Regions from separate parts of the Variovorax sp. PBL-H6 genome, predicted to be linked through region 2. Evidence: riboswitches for the same ligand, from Rfam matches in the RefSeq annotation. Region 2 holds a riboswitch; the other holds the start of a gene.

Region 1 (11,958 bases), 2.3 Mb from region 2:
CGCGCGCGCGATCGCGAGCATCTGCTGCTGGCCGCCGGAGAGCGTCTGCGCCGGCTGGTTGCAACGTTCCCGCAACACTGGGAAGTAGCCGTAGAGCCGCTCCCAGTCGGGTTCGCGCTGCGCATGCGACAAGGCCCCGAGCCGCATGTTCTCCTGAACCGAGAAGCCGGGGAAGATCTCCCTCCCTTGGGGAACGTAGGCAATCCCGGCCTGGCTGATGCGGTGTGTCGGCTGCCCGACGATCGCGCGACCGCTGAACTCGATGTCTCCGGCCGACACGTCCACCAGTCCCATGATGGCGCGCACAAGCGTGGTCTTCCCCATGCCGTTGCGGCCCATGAGCGCGAGCGTGCGCCCCGCCTGCAGTTCCATCGACAGGCCCTTGAGCACCTGGTTGCCGCGCGAATAGCCAGCGCCCAGGTTGCGCACCGAGAGCATGGCCTTCGCTGCCGCCGCGCTCATGCCGCTTCTCCCAGGTAAGCCGCTCGCACCTGCGCGTCCTGGCGCACTTCCTCGTACTGGCCTTCGCGCTGAACCACCCCCTTGAGCATGACCACGACCGGACACGCCAGCGCCCGCACGAAATGCATGTCGTGCTCGATCACCAGGACCGCTACGCCGTGTTCGCTGCTGAGCCTGCGGATCAGTTTCGCAACCTCGGCCGTTTCCTGGGTCGTCATGCCGGCGGTCGGCTCGTCCAGCAGCAGGAGCCTCGGTCCGCGGCTCACCAGCATCAGCAGTTCGAGTCTTTGCTTGAGACCATGCGGCAACTGGTCTGCGGCGGTGCCGCCATGGGCCTCGAGACCCGCGTCGCGCAACGCGCCGCGGTAGTCGAAGCGCGGAGCCCCTGACAGACAGGAGCCCACGCCGCCGCCTGCGCGGCCGAGCTGCGCGACCTCGAGGTTCTCGAGGACCGACAGTCCCGGGAACACGCCGGGCACCTGGAACTTGCGAAGCATGCCGCGCCCGGCGATCCGGGCCGGGGCGAAGCGCTCGACGCGCTCGCCGGCAAACTCGATCCGTCCTGCATCGGCTTTCAGCACACCCGTGAGGATGTTGAAGAAGGTGCTCTTGCCGCAGCCGTTCGGGCCGATGATGCACTTGACCGCTCCCGCATCGAGCTCGATCGACATTCCGTTGAGCACCGCAAGCGCGTCGAAACGCTTGCGTATGTCTCGCACGCTCAAGAGCGGCGAACTCATCCCTGCTTGCTGCACTGGTTCGGCGCGACGATCTTTCCCACGTACTCCAGCATGCGCAGCTGTCCGCCACGCGCCTCCGAGATCAGCATGTTCAGGTCGACGTGACGGTCCTGCTCGCGCAGGACGACTTCGCCATTGCCTACGGTCAGCTTCGATCCCGCCATGGCTTTCATCGCATCGTCGGGCTTTGTCGAGCCCGCCTTCTTCATCGCATCGAGGAAGAAGCGCGTGATGCCGTAGTGGGAGTCCACATAGAAGCTGACCGTGGCGTTGTCGCCGAAGCGCTTGCGCTGGCGCGCCACGAATTCCTTGGCCTCGGGGCGGTCGAGCGTCGAAATGAAGTGCGAGCACGTGATGATCCCGTCGGACTCGGTGTTCGAGAAACCGGGCAGGTAGTTCTCGTTGAAGCCCATGAACGCGACCTGCACCTTGTCCTTCAGGCCTGCAGCAACGAATTGCTTGACGAAGGTGACACCGTCGGCGCCCGGCAGCGTGAGGACCAGCACCTTGGCGCCGGAATCGGCGATCTTGCGCAGCGTGGGCGCAAAATCCTTGGTGCCGAACGGCGTGTATTCCTCCCCGACGATCTTGCCGCCGTCCTGCTGCACAGCCGCCTTGATGGCCGCGTTCATCTTTTGCGGCCACACGTAGTCTGCTCCGAAGAGATAGAAGCCGGCCCCCTTGCCCACCTTCTTGCCCAGGTACGGGATCAGCGGGTTGACGTAGTGGGCCGGAAGGGCCGAGTAGCAAGCCATGTAGGGACTGCACACGCCGCCTTCGTAGTCGGTCGCGTAGAGCAGCGGCGTCTTGCCACGCTCGATCGTGGACTTGATCGCATCGCGGTTGGCCGAGGTCACCGGCCCGACGATCGCCGCGACCTTGTCGCGCCGGATCAACTGCCCGGCGCGCTCCACGGCCGTCTTCGGATCGGTCTTGTCGTCCGCCTTGACGATCTCGACCTGGCGGCCGAGTACGCCGCCGGTGGCATTGCACTCTTCGACCGCCATCCGCACGCCTTGCTCGCCCTGCTGGCCGAACAGTTCGAGCCCGCCGGAATAAGGCAGCAGGATGCCTAGCTTGATCGGGTCCGCCGCGCGCGCGATGAACGGGAAGCCGGCCATCGACACGCTGGCGAGCGAGCCGGCAATCAGGCGGCGTCGGGCAGGGTCATGGATCGGCGTGGAGACGGCTTGGACCGGGCGCGAGCTGAGCTTCATGAATACCTTCAGGAGTTCGGAGTCGGTGTGGACGGGCTTGGTTTTGGTTTCCTGGGAAACTAATGGCAACTCTATCGCGCAATGTTCCGGCCCGCAAGTGCAGCGCGCATGCGGGCGAGCAGGTCACCGGAGCAAGGCGGAGATAGACTGAACATCTCCAAGGAGACACCATGCATATCGTCATCACCGGCGGCGCCGGTTTTCTCGGCGCACGCCTCGCGCGCACGCTGCTCGCGCAAGGCAGCCTCGCACTCGCCGGTGCCGCACCCCAGCCCATCGAACGCATCACCCTCGTCGACCGCGCCGCGCCACCGGCCGATCTCGCGGCCGACTCCCGCGTTACCGCGGTTGCAGGCGACCTCAACGCCCAATTGGCCGACGCCGACGCCGCGTATTGGGAGGAGGCAAACGCCGTATTCCACCTCGCTGCCGCTGTCAGCGGCGAGTGCGAGACCGACTTCGACCTCGGCATGCGGAGCAACTTCGGCGCCACCAAGGCCCTGCTCGAACGCCTGCGCGCCGCCGGCACTGCGCCGGTCCTGGTGTTCTCCAGTTCGCTCGCGGTGTTCGGCAACTCGCCCGAGCAGCCGCTGCCCGAAGTCATCGACGACAACACGCTGCCCACGCCGCAGACCAGCTACGGTATCCAGAAGTTCATCGGCGAGCAGCTGGTGGCCGACTACACGCGCAAGGGCTTCATCCGCGGCCGCAGCGTGCGGCTGATGACGGTGAGCGTGCGCCCCGGCCGCCCCAATGGCGCGGCCTCGGGCTTCTTCAGCGGCATGATCCGGGAGCCGCTGGCCGGTATGCGCGCCGCGTGCCCGGTGCCCGACGACACGCCGGTAGCGCTGGCATCTCCGGCACGCACCATCGAAGGCATCATCCGCGCCGCCGAAGCGAGCGATGCGCAGTGGGGCCCGCGCACCGCACTCAACCTGCCCTCGCTGGGCCTCACGGTGGGCGACATGGCCGCGGCACTCGAGCGCGTCGCCGGGCCGGACGCCACTGCCCTGCTCGACCGCACGCCCGATCCGGCGATCCAGCGCATCGTGAAGACCTGGCCGGGCCGCTTCGAAGCGCGGCGCGCGCGCGGACTGGGCCTTGTGCCCGATACCAGCTTCGAGGAGGTGATCCGCGACTACGTCCGTGAAAATCCCGACGCCGTGAAGCTGCCAACCAATGCATAGTCATACGTTTGCTAAACGTCACATCAATCGTCACATCGACAGGAGACTTTCCATGAAGTTGAACCGCCTGGCCGCCGGCCTCGTCCTCGGCCTCGGTATGGCCTGCGCGGCCTTTGCGCAGACCGCCATGAAGATCAGCATCTCGACGGCGCAGAACTCGCACCAGGGCGTGGCCATCGACACCTTCGCCAAGGAAGTGGCTTCGCGCACGAATGGCCGCTACAAGATCGAGACCTTCTACAACGGCTCGCTGGGCGGCGAACGCGAGTCGATCGAGGCGGTGCAGCTTGGCACGCAAGAGCTGGCCTTCTCCTCCACCGGTCCCGTGCCCAACTTCGTGCCCGAGACCAAGATCCTCGACGTGCCTTTCCTGTTCCGCGACAAGGCCCACGCACGCGCGGTGCTCGACGGCCCGATCGGCCAGGAACTGCTGACCAAGTTCGACGCCAAGGGCTTCAAGGCCCTGGCATGGGCCGAGAACGGCTTTCGCCACATGACGAACAGCAAGCGCGACGTCAAGGCACCGGAAGACCTCAAGGGCCTGAAGATGCGCACGATGGAAAACCCGGTGCACATCGCCGCGTACAAGGGCCTGGGCATCATCACCACGCCGATGGCCTTCCCGGAAGTGTTCACGGCGCTGCAGCAGGGCACCGTGGACGGCCAGGAGAACCCGCTGCCCGTGATCATGTCGGCCAAGTTCTCGCAGGTGCAGAAGCACCTCACGCTGACCGGCCATGTCTACTCGCCCTGCATCTTCCTGATGAACAAGGCGGCCTTCGACAAGCTCAGCGCAGCCGACAAGACCGCCTTCCTCGAGGCTGCCAAGGTGGCCGTCAAGGCGAACCGCGACCGCGTCGACCAGGACGATGCCAACGGCGTGAAGGAACTGCGTGCCCAGGGCATGACGGTGATCGAGGACGTGGACAAGGCGAAGTTCGTCAGCATGCTCGCGCCGGTCAATGCCGAGTTCGAGAAGCAGTTCGGCAAGGCCAACCTCGACAAGATCCGCAACTACAAGTGAACGCCCCGCGGCGATGACCGCGGCGGACGCCCGCACAGCAGCGCTGGCGGGCGTTTCTTGTCGACCTTTGCATGCCTTGCTCATGAAATCCGCCTTCCTACGACTCGACCACTGGACCAATTCGCTGTCCATGGCCGTCGCGTGCCTCATGCTGGTGATCGCCTCGGCGCTCGGCGTGTTCCAGATCGTCACCCGCTTCGTGCTCGAGCAGCCGGCCGAATGGTCGGAGATCCTGATCCGGGTGAGCCTGATCTGGATGGTCTTCCTGGGCATTCCCACCGCCTTTCGCCATGGCGCGATGGTCAGCGTCGACGTGCTGTACCGCTGGAGCCCGCCCAAGATGCGGCGCGTGCTCGATTGGCTGGTGTGCCTCGCGGCGCTGACGCTGATCGCGGTCATCGTCTGGTGGGGCTGGGACTACGCCCAGCGCGGGAGCGTGCAGTCGATGGCGGGGCTCGAGTCGATCTCGATGTTCTGGGCCTACGTGGCAATGCCCGTCGGAGGCTTGTTCAGCATCATCGGCATCATCGGCAACCTGCTCGATCCGCAGCGGCAGGAACTGGAGACCGCGCAATGATCGCAATACACGCAGTGACACGCGTGGGTGCCCCATGACCCCCGTGATGGTCGCCACGATGGTGGTGTGCTTTGCACTCACCGTCTCCGTCGCCGTCTCGATCGGACTGGCCTCCATCGTCGGCATCCATGCCTCGAACGCGAACATGCTGATCTCCGTCAAGGAGATGTTCAACGCCATCAACAAGTTTCCGCTGGCGGCCATTCCCTTCTTCATCCTCGCCGGCAACCTGATGGAGACTGGCGGCATCTCGCGGCGCCTGGTGGAGTTCGCCAAGAGCCTGGTCGGCGGCGTACAGGGCGGCCTGCCGATGACCTGCGTGCTCACCTGCATGATCTTCGCCGCGGTGTCGGGCTCTTCGGTGGCCACCACCTTCGCCATCGGTGCCATCCTGATCCCGGCGCTGATCAAGCACGGCTACCCCACCAGCTACGCGGCGGCGCTGCAGGCCACGAGCGCGGAGCTGGGCGTGATCATCCCGCCCTCGATCCCGCTGATCCTCTACGGCGTGAGCGCCGAGGTGTCGATCGGCGAACTGTTCATCGCCGGCTTCGGCCCGGGCATCCTGATCAGCCTGGCGCTGATGGGCTTCGTCTACATCTACTGCAAGGTCAAGGGCCTCGGCAAGAACGACGGCGATGGCCGCCTGGGCGTGGGCATTGCCACCTGGCGCGCGGGCTGGGCGCTGCTGATGCCGGTGATCATCCTCGGCGGCATCTACGGCGGCATCTTCACCCCCACCGAGGCTTCGGCCGTGGCCGTGCTCTACGCGCTCGTCGTCGGCCTGCTGATCTACCGCGAGATCAAGCCGCAGCAGCTCTATGCGGTGCTGCGCAAGTCGGTGATCTCGTCGTCGGTGATCATGTTCATCATCGCCAACGCGGGCCTGTTCGCCTTCCTGATCACGCGCGCCGGCGTGCCCGAGGCCATCGGCCACTGGCTCGAGGCCGTGCTGAAGTCGCCGGCCATGTTCCTGCTCGGGGTCAACGCGGCACTCTTCATCATCGGCATGTTCATCGAGACCAGCGCGGCCATCATCGTGCTGGCGCCGATCCTCGCGCCGGTTGCGCAGCACTTCGGCATCGACCCGGTGCACTTCGGGCTCGTGATGGTGGTCAACCTGGCCCTGGGCATGATCACGCCGCCGTTCGGCGTCAACCTGTTCGCGGCCTGCACCGTGGCGCGCATTTCGCTGGACCGCATGGTCGCGCACCTGATCCCCTTTGTGCTGGTGATCCTGGCCTGCCTGATGGTCATCACCTACGTGCCGGGCATTTCTCTCGGGCTGCGCGATCTTGTCTATGCGAAGTAGTTCAGACCCGGCGGCGGCCTGAGCCGAGGCTCGATCAGGGTGCATCCGGTGGCACTGCGAGGAGGAGGCCGTGCAACGAGAACAAGGGGTTACAGGGCGGTCGGCGACACGGCGTCTTCGCTGACAAGGGAGACCCCTCGTTCATGAATAGGCTTGGGAATTCGAGCCGCTCCCGCAGACAGCATCGCCGCTCTCTGCATCGAGGGGTAATATTTGCGAAGCTCGCGACGGCGAGCGACGCATGGGCGAAGCCCGCCCGCACCTGATTTCTTCTCTCCCCTGCACGCATGACAAGCTACGGTTTCGTTCATTTGGAATTCGGCGACCAGCACCGCGACCGTTCGCTCCAGGTCCTGGAAAAGCTGCGAACCCGCCTGGCCCAGGACGGCGACCGTTTCTCGAGTGTGATCGTCGACAACGCCCGCGCGAGGCCCGCCGAAAGCGCAACCGGCATGGCTTCCGAGCAGGGCCTGGTGGTGCCCGGCGACAACAGCAACCGCGAGTTCTCCGGCTGGGACAGCGGCATCGAGACCCTGCTCTCGCGCGGCGAGCAGCCTGACGTGTGGCTCTTCTCGAACGACACCGTCGCGCTCAACCACGCCTGGAGCGAGCGCCGGCTCGAGCGCTTCGGCGGCGAGATCCGAAAGCTCGCACTGCACCCGGCCCCGTGGCTGTTCGGCGAGATCAACGATTTCCCTCGCTCGACGATGACCCCCATGGGACCGCTGCTCGAATGGGTGTCGACCTACTGCTTTGCAATGAACGACACGCTGCGCCACCGGCTGGGCACGCTTTCGCCCGGCAACGCACTGCTCGATTCGCTGGTCAACGAGCGCTTCGAGCCCGAGCGGGGCGTATTCCGCGACCATGTGGGCGAGCCCTATGTCGATTTCGTGTCCGCCTGGCTCATCAGCGACGAGGGCCAGGGCGTGCAGAAGAAGCGCGGTTTCAAATGGGACCACGAATGGCACAAGGCCAGTCCGCTCGGCCCGGACAATTTCGAGGACCTGCGCATGAAGGCGCGCTGCTGCCTGTCGGAGCACATGCTGAGCCTGCGCGCGCGGCAGCTCGGCGCCGACATCCGGTCACCGTATGACGCCCGCAATGCACGCGAGCACATCCGGCGCTCCCTGCAGTTCCTTTCGGACAAGCTATGGGAGAAATTCCTGCTGCGCCGGCTGCGGCTGGAGCGGTCCTAAGCCCTGTTTCCCTTACACTCGGCCGGTCAGGAGAGAGCCTCGCAGCGCGGGGCCGCCGAAGGCGCAGGGCCCATCGAACAAGGGGCCCGAACGCTCAGGCAAAAGGACTGACGAGGCGCCCGGGTATCGGGCGTTTCCTTGCTGGAGAGAGGCGACGCTTTGCCTTGAAGCGAAGGTTGCCCACCGAAGGAGCAAACCCCGATCGTGGGGCGAATCTCTCAGGTAAAGCGGACAGCAGGGGTGGCCCATGGCCTGACCGCCATGGATCCGGACTGCCCCCCTGATGGAGAGTGCCTTGGCCTCCGCTTCCGACAATCTGCAAAAGACCCCCCTGTACGACCTTCACGTCGAGCTCGGCGCCCGCATGGTGCCCTTCGCCGGTTATTCGATGCCGGTGCAGTACCCCGCCGGCCTCATGGCCGAGCACAAGCACACGCGCACCGCGGCCGGCCTGTTCGACATCTCGCACATGGGCCAGCTGCGGCTGGTCGGGCCCGAGGCCGCTGCAGCCTTCGAGACCCTCATGCCCGTCGACGTGATCGGCCTGGCACCCGGCAAGCAACGCTACGGCCTGCTCCTGAACGACGAGGGGGGCATCCTCGACGACCTGATGTTCTTCAACGAAGGTCACGACTCGATCTTCGTGATCGTCAATGGCGCCTGCAAGGCCGGCGACATCGCGCACATCCAGGCAAGGATCGGCCAGCGCTGCCAGGTGCGGCCGCTACCCGATCACGCGTTGCTCGCGCTGCAGGGGCCGCAGGCCGCCGCGGTGTTGGCACGCCTGTCGCCCGGCATCGAGCGCTTCGTCTTCATGACGGGTGGCGCGGTGCAGATCGGCGGCATCGCGGCCTTTGCCACCCGCAGCGGCTACACCGGCGAGGACGGCTTCGAGATCTCTGTTGCCGGCCGCGATGCGGAAGCCCTGGCTCGGCTCCTGCTGGCGCAGCCGGAGGTGCAGCCCATCGGCCTGGGCGCACGCAACTCGCTGCGGCTGGAAGCCGGCCTGTGCCTCTACGGCAACGACATCGACGACACAACCACCCCCGTCGAGGCCTCGCTCAACTGGGCGATCCAGAAGGTGCGGCGCAGCGGCGGCGCGCGCGAAGGCGGCTTTCCGGGCGCCGCCAGGGTGCTGTCGCAGCTCACGGCCGACGCCGGCAGCGCCGGGCATGTCGACCACGAGACACTCAAGCGCAAGCGCGTCGGCCTCGTGGCGCTGGAGCGCGTACCGGTGCGCGACGGCACGGCGCTGCAGTCCTTCGAAGGCGTCGACATCGGGCGGGTCACGAGCGGACTGCTCGGCCCCACGGTGGACCGGCCGGTCGCGATGGGCTATGTTGCCCTTGCCTACGCAGAGCCCGGCACCCGCCTGCAGGCCATTGTGCGCGGCAAGCCGGTGCCGATGGAGGTCACTACCCTGCCTTTCGTACCCGCCCGCTACTACCGCGGCTGAAGACCTGCCGCTCGACCTCGTATTTCCATTTCTTTCCCAGGAGCCATTCCATGACCATCAAGTACACCAAGGACCACGAGTGGGTGAACGCCGAGGGCGGGGCCGCCACGGTCGGCATCACGCTGCATGCACAGGATGCGCTGGGCGACGTGGTCTTCGTCGACCTGCCGCAGGTCGGCCAAGGCTATGCCCAGGGCGAGGTCGCCGGCGTCGTCGAGTCGGTCAAGGCCGCGGCCGACGTGTTCATGCCTGTCTCGGGCGAGATCACCGAGGTCAACGAGGCGCTGCGCGCCGATCCTTCGCTGGCCAACAGCGCGCCCGAAGGCGAAGGCTGGTTCTTCAAGATGAAGATCACCGAGCCCGCACAGGTCGACGCCCTGCTCGACAAGACCGCCTACGACAAGTTCGCCGACGAGGCCTGAAGCGGACTGCCAAGGTTTCCTGATCCTGCCACCCTGTTCACCAACCATGCCGAAGTCCACCCTGCCTTCTCCGCCCACCCTCGCCGATCTCGAGAACGCGGGCGAATTCATCGCCCGCCACATCGGCATCGAGGCCGAGGACGAGGTGCGCATGCTCGCTGTCGTCGGCTCGAACACGCGCGCCGAGCTGATCGACGGCATCGTGCCGCCGGCCATTCGCCGCAGCCACCCGATGCGCCTGCCCGCGCCGGTCACTGAAGCCGGCGCGCTGGCCGAACTGCGCGGCATCGCGGCGAAGAACAAGGTGGCGAGGAACTTCATCGGCCAGGGCTACTACGGCACCCACACGCCCGGCGTGATCCTGCGCAACGTGCTGGAGAACCCGGCCTGGTACACCGCGTACACGCCCTACCAGGCGGAGATCTCGCAGGGGCGCATGGAGGCGCTGCTCAACTTCCAGACCATGGTGTGCGACCTGACCGGCATGGCCATCGCCAACGCCTCCATGCTCGACGAGGCTACCGCCGCGGCCGAGGCAATGACGCTGGCGCGCCGCAGCGTCAAAAGCAAGAGCAACGTGTTCGTCGTTTCCGGCGACTGTCATCCGCAGACCATCGAGGTCATCAAGACGCGCGCCGCGCCGCTGGGCATCGAGGTCAAGGTCAGCACCGTCTCGGAGACCCTGCCTCACCTGATGGCAAGCGGCGACTTCTTCGGCGCGCTGGCGCAATACCCCTCCACCACGGGCCACGTGCACGACCTGCGCCCGCTCGCCGGCCACGCCCACGCGTGCGACGCCGCCTTCTGCGTGGCGGCCGACCTGCTGGCACTCACGCTGCTGGCGCCACCCGGCGAATGGGATGCCGACATCGTCTGCGGCACCACGCAGCGTTTCGGCATGCCCTTGTGCAACGGCGGGCCGCATGCGGCCTACCTGGCCTGCCGCGACGAGTTCAAGCGCTCGCTGCCGGGCCGGCTGGTGGGCGTCAGCGTCGACACGCAGGGCCGGCCGGCCTACCGCCTGGCGCTGCAGACGCGCGAGCAGCACATCCGCCGCGAAAAGGCCACCTCCAACATCTGCACCGCCCAGGTGCTGCCCGCGGTAGTGGCGAGCATGTATGCCGTCTACCACGGGCCCGAGGGACTGACCCGCATTGCCCTGCGCGTGGCTGCCCTTACCGCGATCCTGGCGCAAGGCCTCGAGCAGATGGGCCGCGAGCTCGCCAATGCCACCGCCTTCGACACGCTCACGGTCCTGACCGGCGACGACACGCCGAAGATCGTGGAGAAGGCCCAAGCCGCGGCGGTCAACCTGCGCCAGGGCCTGCAGCAGCACCTGGGCATCTCGCTGGACGAGACCAGCACGCGTGCCGACATCGAGACGCTGTGGGCCCTGTTCGTGCCCGCCGGCACGCCGATGCCGCGCTTCGAGGAGCTCTCGGCCGCGGTCGATGCGCGCATCCCGCAGGACCTGCGCCGCACCAGCGCCTTCCTCACGCATCCTGTGTTCAACACCCACAAGAGCGAGACCGCGATGCTGCGCTACATCCGCAGCCTTTCCGACAAGGACCTGGCGCTGGACCGCAGCATGATCCCGCTGGGCAGCTGCACCATGAAGCTCAACGCGACGAGCGAGATGATCCCCATCACCTGGCCCGAGTTCGCGAATATCCACCCCTTCGCGCCGGCCGAGCAGTTGCGCGGCTACGCCGAGCTCGATGCGCAGCTGCGTGCCTGGCTCTGCGAAGCCACCGGGTACGCGGGCATCAGCCTGCAGCCCAACGCCGGTTCGCAGGGCGAGTACGCGGGCCTGCTGGCGATCAAGGCCTACCACGAAGCCCAGGGCCACGGCCACCGCAACATCTGCCTCATCCCCTCCTCGGCCCATGGCACCAATCCCGCCAGCGCGCAGATGGCGGGCATGAAGGTCGTGGTGACCGCCTGCGACGCGCAGGGCAACGTGGACATGGACGATCTGGCGCGCGCCTGCGAGCAGCACCGCGACGACCTGGCCGCCGTGATGATCACCTACCCCAGCACCCACGGCGTGTTCGAGACCCGCGTCAAGGAGCTGTGCGAAATCGTGCATGCCCATGGCGGCCGCGTGTACGTGGACGGCGCCAACATGAACGCGCTGGTCGGCGTGGCCGCACCGGGCGAGTTCGGCGGCGACGTGAGCCACCTCAACCTGCACAAGACCTTCTGCATCCCGCACGGCGGCGGCGGGCCCGGCGTGGGGCCGGTGTGCGTGGTAGAGGACCTGGTGCCCTACCTGCCCGGCCATGTGAGCAGCGGCCTTCCCTCGAACGGCGTCGGCGCCGTGTCGGCCGCGCCGCTGGGCAACGCGGCGGTGCTGCCGATC
Region 2 (11,958 bases):
TTCTTTCACCGGTCAGAGCAAGCCGGGTGCCCGAACTGCGATCGCACGAGGGGTCACCTTCCGGGCAGTGGCCATTCCCTAAGTTGCAGCAAAAGGGTTCCGCAAAACCCGGCACGGCGCAAGTGCGTTCCCGCGGTGATGCTTGCGCGGCCCGCTCCTACATGCACCCGCCGTCGCGAAGGTCTACGGTGCTCGATCACCATGTGGAATCGTCTTTACCGCGTGCCCGTAAGTTCTGGAGGCCTGTTCGATGGATCTGCACGACAAGACTGCCTTGGTCACCGGCGCCTCGCAGGGGATCGGCAAGGCCATCGCACTGCGTCTTGCAGAGTCGGGCGCCGACGTTGCCCTCAATGTCCGCCAGGCTGATGAACGCTCGGAAGCCCTGCGCGTTCAGATCGAAGGCCTGGGTCGCCGATGCGTCGTGATGCCGTGCGACGTGTCGCAGATCGAGCCGTTGCAGGCAGCGTTCGTGAGAGTGGCCGATCAGCTCGGGGCGATCGACATCCTGGTCAACAACGCAGGCATCGAGAGGCGAGCGGACTTTCTCGACGTGGCCGAAGCCGACTACGACGAGGTGATGAACGTGAACCTGAAGGGGGCGTTCTTCCTTGCCCAGGCCTTTGCGGCCCGGTGCAAGCAGGCCGGCCGCGGCGGCAGGATCATCAACATCAGCTCTGTCCACGAGGACCTGCCCTTCCCTCACTTCGCTGCCTATTGCATCAGCAAGGGCGGCATGAGGATGATGACGCGCAATCTGGCGATCGAACTCGCGCCTTTCGGAATCACCGTCAACAACATCGCGCCGGGTGCCATCGAGACACCCATCAATGCGCGCGTGCTGAACGACCCCGCCATGCGCGATGCCTTGCTCGCGAACATTCCTCTGAAGCGCCTGGGCCGGCCCGGCGATGTCGCGGGCATGGCCGCCTTCCTGGCCTCTGCGGACGCCGACTACATCACGGGCACGACGAGCGTGGTGGATGGCGGCTTGCTCTGGAACTATGCCGAGCAGTGACTACGAGGTGCTCGGCACACAAGGTGACGCGCAGCGTTCGAGAAAGGCAGCGCAGGCGCCCGCGCCCGACACGCTCACGCCGGCAGATCGCTACCAGGAGCTGTTCACCGCGGTCCAGCAGTCGAGCATCTTCTCCGACAGCAAGACCTTCGTGGACTGCGCCCCGCGCGGCGAACCGGCAGCCATCCTCGCGGCCTACCGCGCCAGATTCCGAGAGCCGGGTTTCGACCTCGCGGAATTCGTGCACGCGAACTTCAGGCCCACGCATCCTCCAACCGGCGAGTACGTCTCGGTTCCGGGTCAACCCATCGGCGAGCACATCGGGAGCCTCTGGAAAGTCCTGACTCGGCATCCCCGCGTGCATCCGCCGCATGCCTCGCTGCTGCAGCTGCCGCATCCCTACGTGGTGCCGGGCGGGCGCTTCGGCGAGCTCTACTACTGGGACTCGTACTTCACGATGCTGGGACTCGCCGGCGCTGGTCACTCGCAGATGGTGGGCGACATGGTCCACAACTTCGCCTACCTGGTCGACACCTACGGGCACATTCCGAATGGGACGCGAACGTACTACCTGAGCCGCTCGCAGCCGCCGGTGTTTGCGCTGATGGTCGAGCTCGCGCAGCGGTACGGTGCCGCGGAAGAGACGAAGTTCCTGCCGCAGCTGCGCCAGGAGCATGCCTACTGGATGGCAGGATGCGAGGGGCTCGCACCCGGCCAGGCGGGGCGCCGCGTCGTGCGCCTGCGCGACGGCAAGCTGCTCAATCGCTACTGGGACGACCGGGACACGCCCCGCGAGGAGTCGTGGCTCGAGGATGTGGCAACGGTGAGGGCATGCCGGCGCGAGCCCGCCGAGGTCTACCGCCATCTGCGAGCTGCGTGCGAATCGGGCTGGGACTTCAGCACGCGCTGGTTGCGCGAAGCGCCGCCACGTGGCCGCGGCCCGGTGCCGTTGCACGCGCGCGCCGCCACGGCACCCTCGCTGACGAGCATCTGCACCACGGACATACTGCCGGTCGACCTCAACGCGTTCCTCTACAAGCTGGAGGCGAAGATCGCGGAACTTGCGAAGCGTACCGGCGATGCGGCGAGCGCCCGCGAGTTTGCGGATCGCGCCCGTGAACGTCGGACCGCGGTCATCGAACTTTGCTGGGACTCCGGGCAAGCAGCCTTCTTCGACTACGACTGGCGCAGCGACGCGCGGCGGAACTGCCTGACGGCCGCATCCGTCGTCCCTCTTTTCGTGGGACTCGCCGATCCGGCGCAGGCACGAGCGCTGGCCGGGACCGTGTCGGCAAGGATGCTCGCCCCGGGCGGACTGTCGACCACGGAGTACTGGAGTGACCAGCAATGGGACCGGCCCAATGGTTGGGCGCCGCTGCAGTGGATGGGGATTTGGGGATTCGCCGCCTACGGATGCCGGTCGCTCTCGAGCACGATCGCGAGCCGTTGGCTCGCCACCGTCGCGGCGGTGTACGAACGCGAGGGCAAGCTGGTCGAAAAGTATGCGCTGCGCTCGGTAAAGGAAGAGCGATCCGCGGGCGGCGGCGGCGGGGAGTATCCGTTGCAGGACGGGTTCGGGTGGACGAACGGCGTCACGAGCGCGCTGTTGCAGAAACGGCCGAGACACAGTGCCGGGCGCTGCGTCTCGCATGATCCGTCGCCGCGGCACCTGTGAGCGGTTGTCGGCGCCGGCGTGGCGGCTGCGTCCTCGACATTCAACAGCGACTCGACTAGACTCGCAGCCGCAGGAGAGCGGACCGACTTGAGAAGACGGTCCCACCGAAGGCGCAAACTCCCATGAACGCTCAGGTCGGCTCACGCAACGAGCCTGTACTGCACCAAGTGTCAAAGCCGTCTGGAGAGCCATCACGCACGTGATGCACCGAAGGAGCAAACCCGCCGCGGGCGCCGCGGGTGAAACTCTCAGGTACCGAGGACAGGGGGAGCGGCAACTCGGATTCACAGTCCGGTTGCTCCCGTTTTTCAAAGAGCTTCCGTTTCCGTGCGTTCGAGCGCTGCAACCTTCAAAGGGTTTGATATGCGCGTGATCGTTCTCGGCGCCGGCCTGCTCGGCGTCACCTCGGCTTACTACCTTCAGCAACTCGGCCACGAAGTGACGGTCATCGACCGCCAGGCCACGCCGGCCGCCGAAACCAGCTTCGCCAATGGCGGGCAGATCTCGGTGAGCCACGCCGAACCCTGGGCTAACCCGAGTGCGCCCATCAAGGTACTGCAATGGCTCGGCAAGGAAGATGCGCCGCTGCTGTTTCGCATTCGCGCGGATATGCGTCAATGGCTCTGGGGCCTGCAATTCCTGCGGGAATGCTCGCCCGCGCGCACGCGCCACAACATCGAGCAGATCGTGCGCCTGGGGACCTACAGCCGCGAGACGCTGCAGCAATTGCGCGCCGACACCGGTCTTGCCTACGAGCAACGCACGCAGGGCATCCTGCACTTCTACACCACGCAGAAGGAGTTCGACGGTGCGTTGAAGCCGGCGCAGCAAATGCGCGCACTGGGCTGTGAGCGCGAGGTAATTTCGGCCGAGGAGGCGGTGAAGATCGAGCCCGCCCTGGCGCACATCCGACCGCAGCTGGCCGGCGCCACCTACACGGCCGAAGACGAGTCGGGCGACGCCAATCGCTTCGCGCGCGAACTGGTCAACATCTGCGCAGCAGCGGGCGTCAAGTTCCTGATGAGCCACACGATCACCGCGATTCGCGAGGCTGGCGGTCAGGTCGATCACGTCGAAGCGACCGACCACGAAGGTCGCTTCCAACGCATCCGCGGCGATGCCTTCGTGCTCGCCATGGGTTCGCTCAGCCCGCTCTACGCGGCACCGCTGGGCATCCGGCTGCCGATCTATCCGGCGAAAGGCTATTCGGTCACCCTGCCGGTCAAGGATGCGTCCAAGGCTTACCAGGTGTCGTTGACGGACGATGAATTCAAGCTCGTGTTTTCTCGCTACACGTCGGCCGCCGGCGACCGGCTGCGCGTCGCGGGCACGGCCGAACTCAACGGCTACGACCGCGACCTGAACCGCGTTCGCTGCGAGGCGATCGTGCGGCGCGTCGAAGAACTGTTCCCCGGCGCCGGAGACAGCACGCAGGCGCAATTCTGGACAGGTCTTCGGCCAGCGACACCCAGCAATGTCCCCTTGATCGGCGCGACGAAGATGCCCAACCTCTTCCTCAATACGGGCCATGGCACGCTCGGCTGGACGCATTCATGCGGCTCGGGCAAGTCGATCGCGCGCATCGTGAGCGGGCTTGCGCCCGAGGTGGACTTCGCGTTCACCGGGGGCTTGTCGAGGCGACCGGCAATCCAGTTGGCGCAGGCCTAGGAAAAAGAGCGGGGCCACGCCCCGCCCGCACGTCCTGTTGCGAGCAGGGGGCCGCCTCGCGTTACTCGATCGCCTTGCCCATGTCCTCGACCACCTTCTTGGCGTCGCCGAAGACCATCATGGTCTTGTCCATGTAGAACAGCTCGTTGTCCAGCCCGGCATAACCCGCGGCCATCGAGCGCTTGTTCACGATCACCGTCTTGGCCTTGTACGCCTCCAGGATCGGCATGCCGTAGATCGGCGTGCCCTTGGTGAGCGCAGCAGGGTTCACCACGTCGTTGGCCCCCAGGATGATCGCCACGTCGGCCTGCGCGAACTCGCCGTTGATGTCCTCCATCTCGAACACCTGGTCGTAGGGCACCTCGGCCTCGGCCAGCAGCACGTTCATGTGCCCCGGCATGCGCCCGGCCACCGGGTGGATCGCGTACTTCACCGTCACGCCCTTCTCGGTGAGCTTTTGCGCCAGCTCGTTGACCGCGTGCTGCGCACGCGCCACCGCCAGGCCGTAGCCCGGCACGATGATCACCGTCTCGGCGTTGGAGAGCATGTAGGCCGCATCGTCCGCACTGCCGCTCTTGACCGGGCGCTGCTCCTTGGCTGCGCCGGTGGCAGCCGTCGCCTCGCCGCCGAAGCCGCCCAGGATCACGTTGAAGAACGAGCGGTTCATCGCCTTGCACATGATGTAGCTCAGGATCGCGCCGGAGCTGCCCACCAACGAGCCGGCCACGATGAGCATCGCGTTGTTCAAGCTGAAGCCGATGCCCGCGGCCGCCCAGCCCGAGTAGCTGTTGAGCATCGAGACCACCACCGGCATGTCCGCCCCGCCGATCGGGATGATGATCAGCACGCCCATCACGAAGGCCAGCAGCAGCATCAGGAAGAAGGCGCTCCAGCTCTCGGTGGCCATGTAGACCAGCCCGAGCCCGATGGTCAGCAGCCCGAGCACCAGGTTGAGCATGTGCTGGCCCTTGAACTGCACCGGTGCGCCCTGGAACAGGCGGAACTTGTACTTGCCCGAGAGCTTGCCGAAGGCGATGACGGAGCCGCTGAAGGTGATGGCGCCGATGGCGGCACCCAGGAAGAGCTCGAGGCGGTTGCCCGCGGGAATGGCGAAGCGCGCGAAGCCGTCGACCAGGTACGCGCCTTCGGGGGTGTTGGCGCCGAGGACCGCGGCGACCGGAGGCGGCGTGATGCCGAAGGCCCAGGGCTCGACCACGGCGGCCACCGCGATGAAGACGGCCGCCAGGCCGATCATGCTGTGGAAGAAGGCCACCAGCTCGGGCATCTGGGTCATCTCGACGGTCTTGGCGCGCCAGGCGCCGTAGCCGCCGCCCACGACCAGGCCCAGCAGCACCCAGGCCATGCCCTGGCCCTTGCCGCCGGCGAGCTGCACGATCAGCGCGGCGGTGGTGAGGATGGCGATGGTCATGCCCGCCATGCCGAAGAGGTTGCCGCGGATGGAGGTGGTGGGATGGCTCAGGCCCTTGAGGGCCTGGATGAAGCAGACGCTGGCGACCAGGTACAGCAGGGTGACGATGTTCATCGACATGGTCAGTGGCCCCCGCCTTGGCGGCTGCGGGGGCGGCCTTCTTGTCCTTCTTCCTGAACATCTCGAGCATGCGCCGGGTGACGAGGAAGCCGCCGAAGACGTTGACCGCGGCGAGCGCCACGGCCAGCACGCCCATGCCCTTGCCCAGCCAGCTGGTGGTGAGGGCGGCTGCGAGCATGGCGCCGACGATGACGATGGCGGAGATGGCGTTGGTCACGGCCATCAGGGGGGTGTGCAGCGCGGGGGTGACGGTCCAGACGACGTGGTAGCCCACGTAGATGGCGAGCACGAAGATGATCAGGTTGATGACGGTGTGGGAGACGGGGTCCATGGGCTGTGCTTCCTCGTTCTTACTTGCGGGTCACTTGGCCGTCCCTGCTCATGAGGCAGGCGGCGACGATGTCGTCTTCGAGGTCGATCTTGAAGCCGCCCTCCTTGGGGAGCACGAGCTTGAGGAAGTCGAGGACGTTGCGCGCGTAGAGCGAGGAGGCGTCGGCGGCCACGAGGGCGGGCAGGTTGGTCTCGCCCACGAGCGTGACGCCGTGCTTGACGACGGTGCGCCCGGGCTCGGTCAGGGGGCAGTTGCCGCCTTGGGGGGCGGCGAGGTCGACGACGACGCTGCCGGGCTTCATGGCCTTGACCATGTCCTCGGTGACGAGCACGGGGGCGGGCCGGCCGGGGATGAGCGCGGTGGTGATGACGATGTCGGCCTGGGTGACGCGCTTGGCCACTTCGATCTTCTGCCGGTCGAGCCAGCTCTGGGGCATGGGCTTGGCGTAGCCGCCGACGCCCTGGGCAGCTTCCTTCTCTTCATCGGTGTCGTAGGAGACATCGATGAACTTGGCGCCCAGGGACTCGACCTGCTCCTTGACGGAGGGGCGCACGTCGGAGGCCTCGATGACGGCGCCCAGGCGCTTGGCGGTGGCGATGGCCTGCAGGCCGGCAACGCCGACGCCGAGGATGACGACGCGGGCGGCCTTGACGGTGCCGGCGGCGGTCATGAGCATGGGGAAGAAGCGCTGGTACCTGTCGGCGGCGATGATGACGGCCTTGTAGCCGGCGATGTTGGCCTGGGAGGAGAGCACGTCCATGCTCTGGGCGCGGGTGGTGCGGGGAGCGGCTTCGAGGGCGAAGGCGGTGAGGCCGCCAGCAGCAAGCCTTTGCAGGCCCTCGGGATCGAAGGGGTTGAGCATGCCCACGACGACGGTGCCGGGCTTCATGAGTGCAACCTCGGCCCCGGAGGGGGAGCGCACCTTGAGGACGAGCTCGCAGGCAAAGGCGCCGGGGGCATCAGTGATCTCGGCTCCAGCGCCCTGGTAGGCAGCATCGGTGATGGACGCAGCAACGCCAGCGCCAGACTGCACGCGCACCGTGTGCCCCTGCGCAACAAGCTTCCTGGCCGTCTCCGATGTGACGGCCACTCGGGTTTCGCCGGGCACAGTCTCGGCCGGCACGCCTAGCAGCATGGGGATCTCTCTCTCTGGTTGGTCAGACATGACGATGCACGGCTCGCACGGCCGTGCATCGTTGGCAAATGAGCCCGCCTCCGTGGATGCGGGCGAGTCCGCTCAGGCGGTCGCGCCCACCTGGTACAGCTCGACGCGCGTGCCGTCCGGATCGGTCACGTAGATCGTCAGGCCATAGGGCCCGTCATGCAGGTCCTGCTGGAACTCGACGTCGGATTGCTTCAGCTTGTCGCGCAACGCCCGCACGTCGTTGACCTCGAATGCGATGTGGTCGATCTGACGATGCGATGGTGCGCGACCGCCCACGACGGCCATCCCTTGATGGAAGGCGGTGAACGGCCGCCCGTCCGCGAGCGGCTTCGCTGGCCGGATCGAAAAGCCGAGCTGGTCGACATAGAAACCGACCGAGCGCGGCACGTCCTGCACCATCAGCAGCATGTGGCCGAAGCCGAGCGTGCGCGGCGCCGACTGCGCATCGATCCACGCGCGCATCTCCTGCGAATCGGAGACTTCGCAGAAGTACTGCTTCCAGACCTTCTTGGCGGTCTGTTCCCATTCGCCATTGACGCCGGAGATGCAATCGTCGAGCGCCACCACGTCATAGTCGCGCAGATAGGCTTCGCGGATGCTGGTCTCCACGCAGGCGTTGGTGGTGGTCCCGGCCACGAACAAGGTCCGGGTGCCGAGCATCTTCAGCATCATCTCGAGCCGCGTCTCGTAGAAGGCGCCGAAGCGGTGCTTGCGGATCACATAGGCCGGATTGACCGCCGCGAGCGGCTTGAGCTCCTCGACGATCTCCTCGTCCCAGCTTCCCGCCAGCGCGGAAACCTGCTTGCGCCGCGAGGTGTGGCCGGCGAGCTTCTTGCGGGCCCGACTCGCATCGACGGCGAAATGTTCCTGCACGGTCCAGATCACCGGAATGCCGGCCGCCTGGCAACGCGGGATCAACTCGGCAAGCGTCGGCACGATGGCCGAGAGCCGCTGGGTGTCGACCCCCGAGATGCCGAGCGTGCCCTTGTCATGAATGAAGGCGTTCTGAAGATCGATGACCAACAAGGCGGAGGTGCGCGGGTCGAGATTGTCGAGAGTCATCATTTTTCCTTCATGTCGATGCCGAGCACGCCATCGCGTCCCCAGCTGTCCTTGGGCGTGTCGTGGATCACCACGTGCAGGTGGTCAGGCTTGCAGCCGGCATGGTCGACCATGGCCTGCGTGATGGCCTTGACCAGGTTGCGCTTCTGCTCGACGGTGCGGCCTTGCCACATTTCGACGATCACGAATGGCATGTCATTTCTCCTTGAGTTGAGTGCCGGCCCAGCGGGGCACCGGCGGCGAAAAGCCTGTCACGAAATCACTGCCGGCTCGATCCTCTCCACGCATCAGCCAGAGAGGACGGGTCGCGTAGTTGACAAGGGGCTGCTCCTCCATGGCCACCCAGTTCGCGAGCGAGCGGCCGTCGCGCACGAAGCGGCTCGTCGCCGGCATGTAGCGCAGGACATAAAGCGGCGACATCGGGTCCAGCGCCGGCAAATCCTTCCGTGCGATCCGCGCAAGGTCCATGAAGCTCACGGACTTCGGCGCCGGCCCTGCCGGCACCAGCACGACTGCGCCCTCCAGCGGCATCGCAGGCCAGTAGCGCCCCTCCCGCCCTTCTCTCACGAAGCGCTCGTATGCGCCGGCTTCGAGATACAGCTCGGTATCCCACAGGACGATGTCATGGCCGACGAGCTGCTCCACGCCGCCGAGGATGCAGGGGTCCTGGCACAGATCGAGCAGCAGCCAGGCATCGACCTGCGGGGTCCCATAGCCCCATGGGTTGTGGATGCCGGACAGATATTCCTGCCGCGGGCGAGGGCTGCGCTGCGCGAGTTCGCGCGCTGCGGCGGCCAGCGCGTCGATGCGCTCGTCGAGGCTGTGCGCAGCGGGCGCAGCGCTGCCCCTGATCGGGGTGTCGAGCCCGGTTTCCATGCGTGTACGCGTCCTCAGGCGGGAACCGAGAGACAGCGTCCTCGCCCGAACTGGCTCTCGTCGACGGCGCCGTTCTCGTAAAGCACCGCGCCCCGGGACACGGTGAGCACTGGCCATCCCTTGAGCTTCCAGCCTTCGTAGATGCAGGTGCCCTTGCCCGTGTGGCGGACCGTACGCTCTTCGTCGAGGTCGACCAGCACCATGTCGGCATCGAAACCGACCTCGATGTTGCCCTTGCGCGGCCACAGCCCGAAGCGGCGCGCAGGATTGGCCGAATTGAGCTGCACCAGCCGCGACAGAGGCAGCCCACGTTGGTGAACGCCGAAGTGCAGCATCAGCGAAAGCTCCCACGGGAAGGACACCACGCCGGGCAGTTCGCTCCAGAGGTCTTCCAGTTTCTTCGGCAGGAAGGGAACGTGGTCGGTGCCCAGGCTGTAGACGGAGCCGTTCAGGACTCCACGCCACAGGCCGTCCTGCTCTTCCTTGTCGCGCAACGGCGGCGAGATCTTTGCGCGCATGTCGAGGTCGCTGTCGTAGGCCGTGCGCGTGAGGTAGTGCTGGCACGTTTCGACCGTCACGTGCACGCCGCGCGCCTGCGCCTCGGCGGCGAGGACGGGCCCCATGCCGACCGACGTGTGCACCAGGTGCAGCGAGCAGCCCGTGCGCTCGGCGAGGAAGATCATGCGGCGAATCGTCTCCACCTCGCAGAAGGCCGGGCGAGACTCGGTGTAGGCGCCCAGGTCCTGCCGCCCCGTCGCCTTGATCTCGTTCTTCAGCCAGGAGGCGATCTGCGTGTTCTCGCAGTGCACATTGATCAGCCCACCTGGAATTTTCGCGAGGATCCGCATCGCCGCGTACACCCAGCCATCGGTCGCGGGCACGATGCCGATCGGATTGTCCGGCTCATACCCGAAGTAGCATTTGAAGGAGCGCACGCCCGTCTTGGCGACGATCTCGGGAATCTCCGCGATGTGCTCTTCGCGCTGGATGCCGAAGTGAAACCCGAAGTCGATGATGGAGTTCTCTTCGCCGACCGCCTTGCGCTCTTCGTAGAACGGCAGGTAGGAGGGCTTCAGGTTGCGGATGTACAGCAGCGCGGTGGTCACGCCGCCCGAGGCTGCCGCAGCCATTTCCGTGCGCATGTCCTCCGCATACGGATACTTGACGCCGAGATGGCAGTGCGGATCGATGACGCCGGGCATCAGCACCCGGCCGCCCGCATCGATCTCGCGATGGCCCTTGGGCAGGGCGCTGTCGGCACCCGTCATGATGATCTTTCCGTCCTCCACGGCCACGCCGCCGTGAAACTCCCCGTCATGGCGCACCACGCGCGCGTTGCGAATCACCAGGTCGGCGTTGCTCATTGCGTTTCCTTCAGGATGTTGTCGATTCGCCGGTGTACGCCGCTCCATTGGCTTCGCCCGACCGTGATGGGTGCCCTGGCGCCGAGGCCGCGCGCCCAGACGAACTTGAGGCCCAGTTCCTGGGCGGCATCGCGATCGATGCCGCCGGGGGGCGCGGCCAGGTCGACCAGCAGGGCATGCGCAGGCAGCTTCTCCAAAAGGTCGCGCCCGAGCACGCGCGCCGGCACGCTCGCAATGACGATGTCGGTGCCGGGCAGCACGTCGGCGAGCGCGCTCAACTCGTGCGATTCGGCGCCGGCCGCATGCGCGGCCGCGCGCTGCACGGCATTGCGCGCCGCCACATGGACACGTGCGCCGAGCCCCAGCAGGGTGTGCGTGACCAGGGAGCCGATGGTCCCCTGCCCCACCAGGCACACCTTGGCCTTGTGGATGGTGATGTCGGTGTTCTCGATCAGCACCTTGAGCATCCCCTCGACGATCGCCGGCCCGCGCAGCAGCATGAGGTCCTCGTCCCATTCGTACTCGTGCAAGCCGATGCCGAGTTTCTCGCAATGTGCCTTGAGCTTGGGGTCGGCCCATCCGAGGATGATGTGGCCCGGGCGGCGCATGCCGCCGAGCATGGCGGCGTCCGGAATGATGCGTTCTGCGCATTGGGGCGCGAACAGCGCCCCATCGGGTGCGATGCCGGGAATCGGAAAGAGCGCGATGTCGGCACCCTCCAGCGCTTCGCGGGCACTGGCCGCATGCCGCACCCCTTCGATGCCCGGGTCGGGCCAGGGAAAGCCGTAGGCACGCACTTGCGCCCCGGCGGCCACTGCGCAGCGCGCAATCTCCTGTTCGCGTCGATCGCCGCCGACGATCGCGATGACGGCTTGGTCCCAGTTCATGGCTGCCTCACATGTTGTAGAAGTTCGTTCTTGGACATCCCGGCAATTCCCATCGCCTCTGCGGTGCGCCCGCCCTTCGCGTAATCGACGCCGACGAAGGCCTGCGCGAGCGTGTAGAGCGATCGCGCCACCGGCGTGGCGACGGCGGCAACCGCCGCAAGCTCGAGGAATGGCAACAGGCCGTGCCCGAAGTCCTCGCGGTAATAGCGATGCTGGAGCGAGTCGGGCCCCTTGATGCGCTTGTTCGCCTCGCCCCCCGCGATCGCGGCCACGAAGTCCTGGGTGTCGCTCACCGAGGACTCCACCGTGCCGATCAGCTGCATCTCGCCGATCAAGTTCGGCAGGTGATGGCCGAAGGCCGCG

The links. Region 2 has a riboswitch for glycine ahead of G3W89_RS02510 (D-amino acid dehydrogenase). Riboswitches for the same ligand answer to the same signal wherever they lie in the genome.
Region 1: another riboswitch for glycine. It lies ahead of gcvT (glycine cleavage system aminomethyltransferase GcvT); the one in region 2 lies ahead of G3W89_RS02510 (D-amino acid dehydrogenase).

What each region holds. Positions count from the first base shown of each region.
Region 1 is NZ_LR594659.1:2,800,448-2,812,405, reverse strand. Features, by position in the region: gene G3W89_RS13280 (ABC transporter ATP-binding protein) at 1-462, opposite strand, end outside; gene G3W89_RS13275 (ABC transporter ATP-binding protein) at 459-1,202, opposite strand; gene G3W89_RS13270 (substrate-binding protein) at 1,199-2,419, opposite strand; gene denD (D-erythronate dehydrogenase) at 2,590-3,606, shown strand; gene G3W89_RS13260 (TRAP transporter substrate-binding protein) at 3,659-4,630, shown strand; gene G3W89_RS13255 (TRAP transporter small permease) at 4,713-5,207, shown strand; gene G3W89_RS13250 (TRAP transporter large permease) at 5,242-6,519, shown strand; gene G3W89_RS13245 (hypothetical protein) at 6,807-7,718, shown strand; glycine riboswitch at 7,736-7,838, shown strand; glycine riboswitch at 7,850-7,963, shown strand; gene gcvT (glycine cleavage system aminomethyltransferase GcvT) at 8,002-9,174, shown strand; gene gcvH (glycine cleavage system protein GcvH) at 9,225-9,596, shown strand; gene gcvP (aminomethyl-transferring glycine dehydrogenase) at 9,643-11,958, shown strand, end outside.
Region 2 is NZ_LR594659.1:497,572-509,529, reverse strand. Features, by position in the region: gene G3W89_RS02520 (SDR family NAD(P)-dependent oxidoreductase) at 251-1,018, shown strand; gene treF (alpha,alpha-trehalase TreF) at 1,005-2,693, shown strand; glycine riboswitch at 2,864-2,968, shown strand; gene G3W89_RS02510 (D-amino acid dehydrogenase) at 3,057-4,361, shown strand; gene G3W89_RS02505 (NAD(P)(+) transhydrogenase (Re/Si-specific) subunit beta) at 4,423-5,910, opposite strand; partial or broken gene G3W89_RS02500 (proton-translocating transhydrogenase family protein) at 5,924-6,241, opposite strand; gene G3W89_RS02495 (Re/Si-specific NAD(P)(+) transhydrogenase subunit alpha) at 6,261-7,376, opposite strand; gene G3W89_RS02490 (isochorismatase family protein) at 7,479-8,471, opposite strand; gene G3W89_RS02485 (2-hydroxymuconate tautomerase) at 8,468-8,662, opposite strand; gene G3W89_RS02480 (resolvase) at 8,664-9,344, opposite strand; gene G3W89_RS02475 (dihydroorotase) at 9,359-10,708, opposite strand; gene G3W89_RS02470 (dipicolinate synthase subunit DpsA) at 10,705-11,595, opposite strand; gene G3W89_RS02465 (NAD/NADP octopine/nopaline dehydrogenase family protein) at 11,592-11,958, opposite strand, start outside.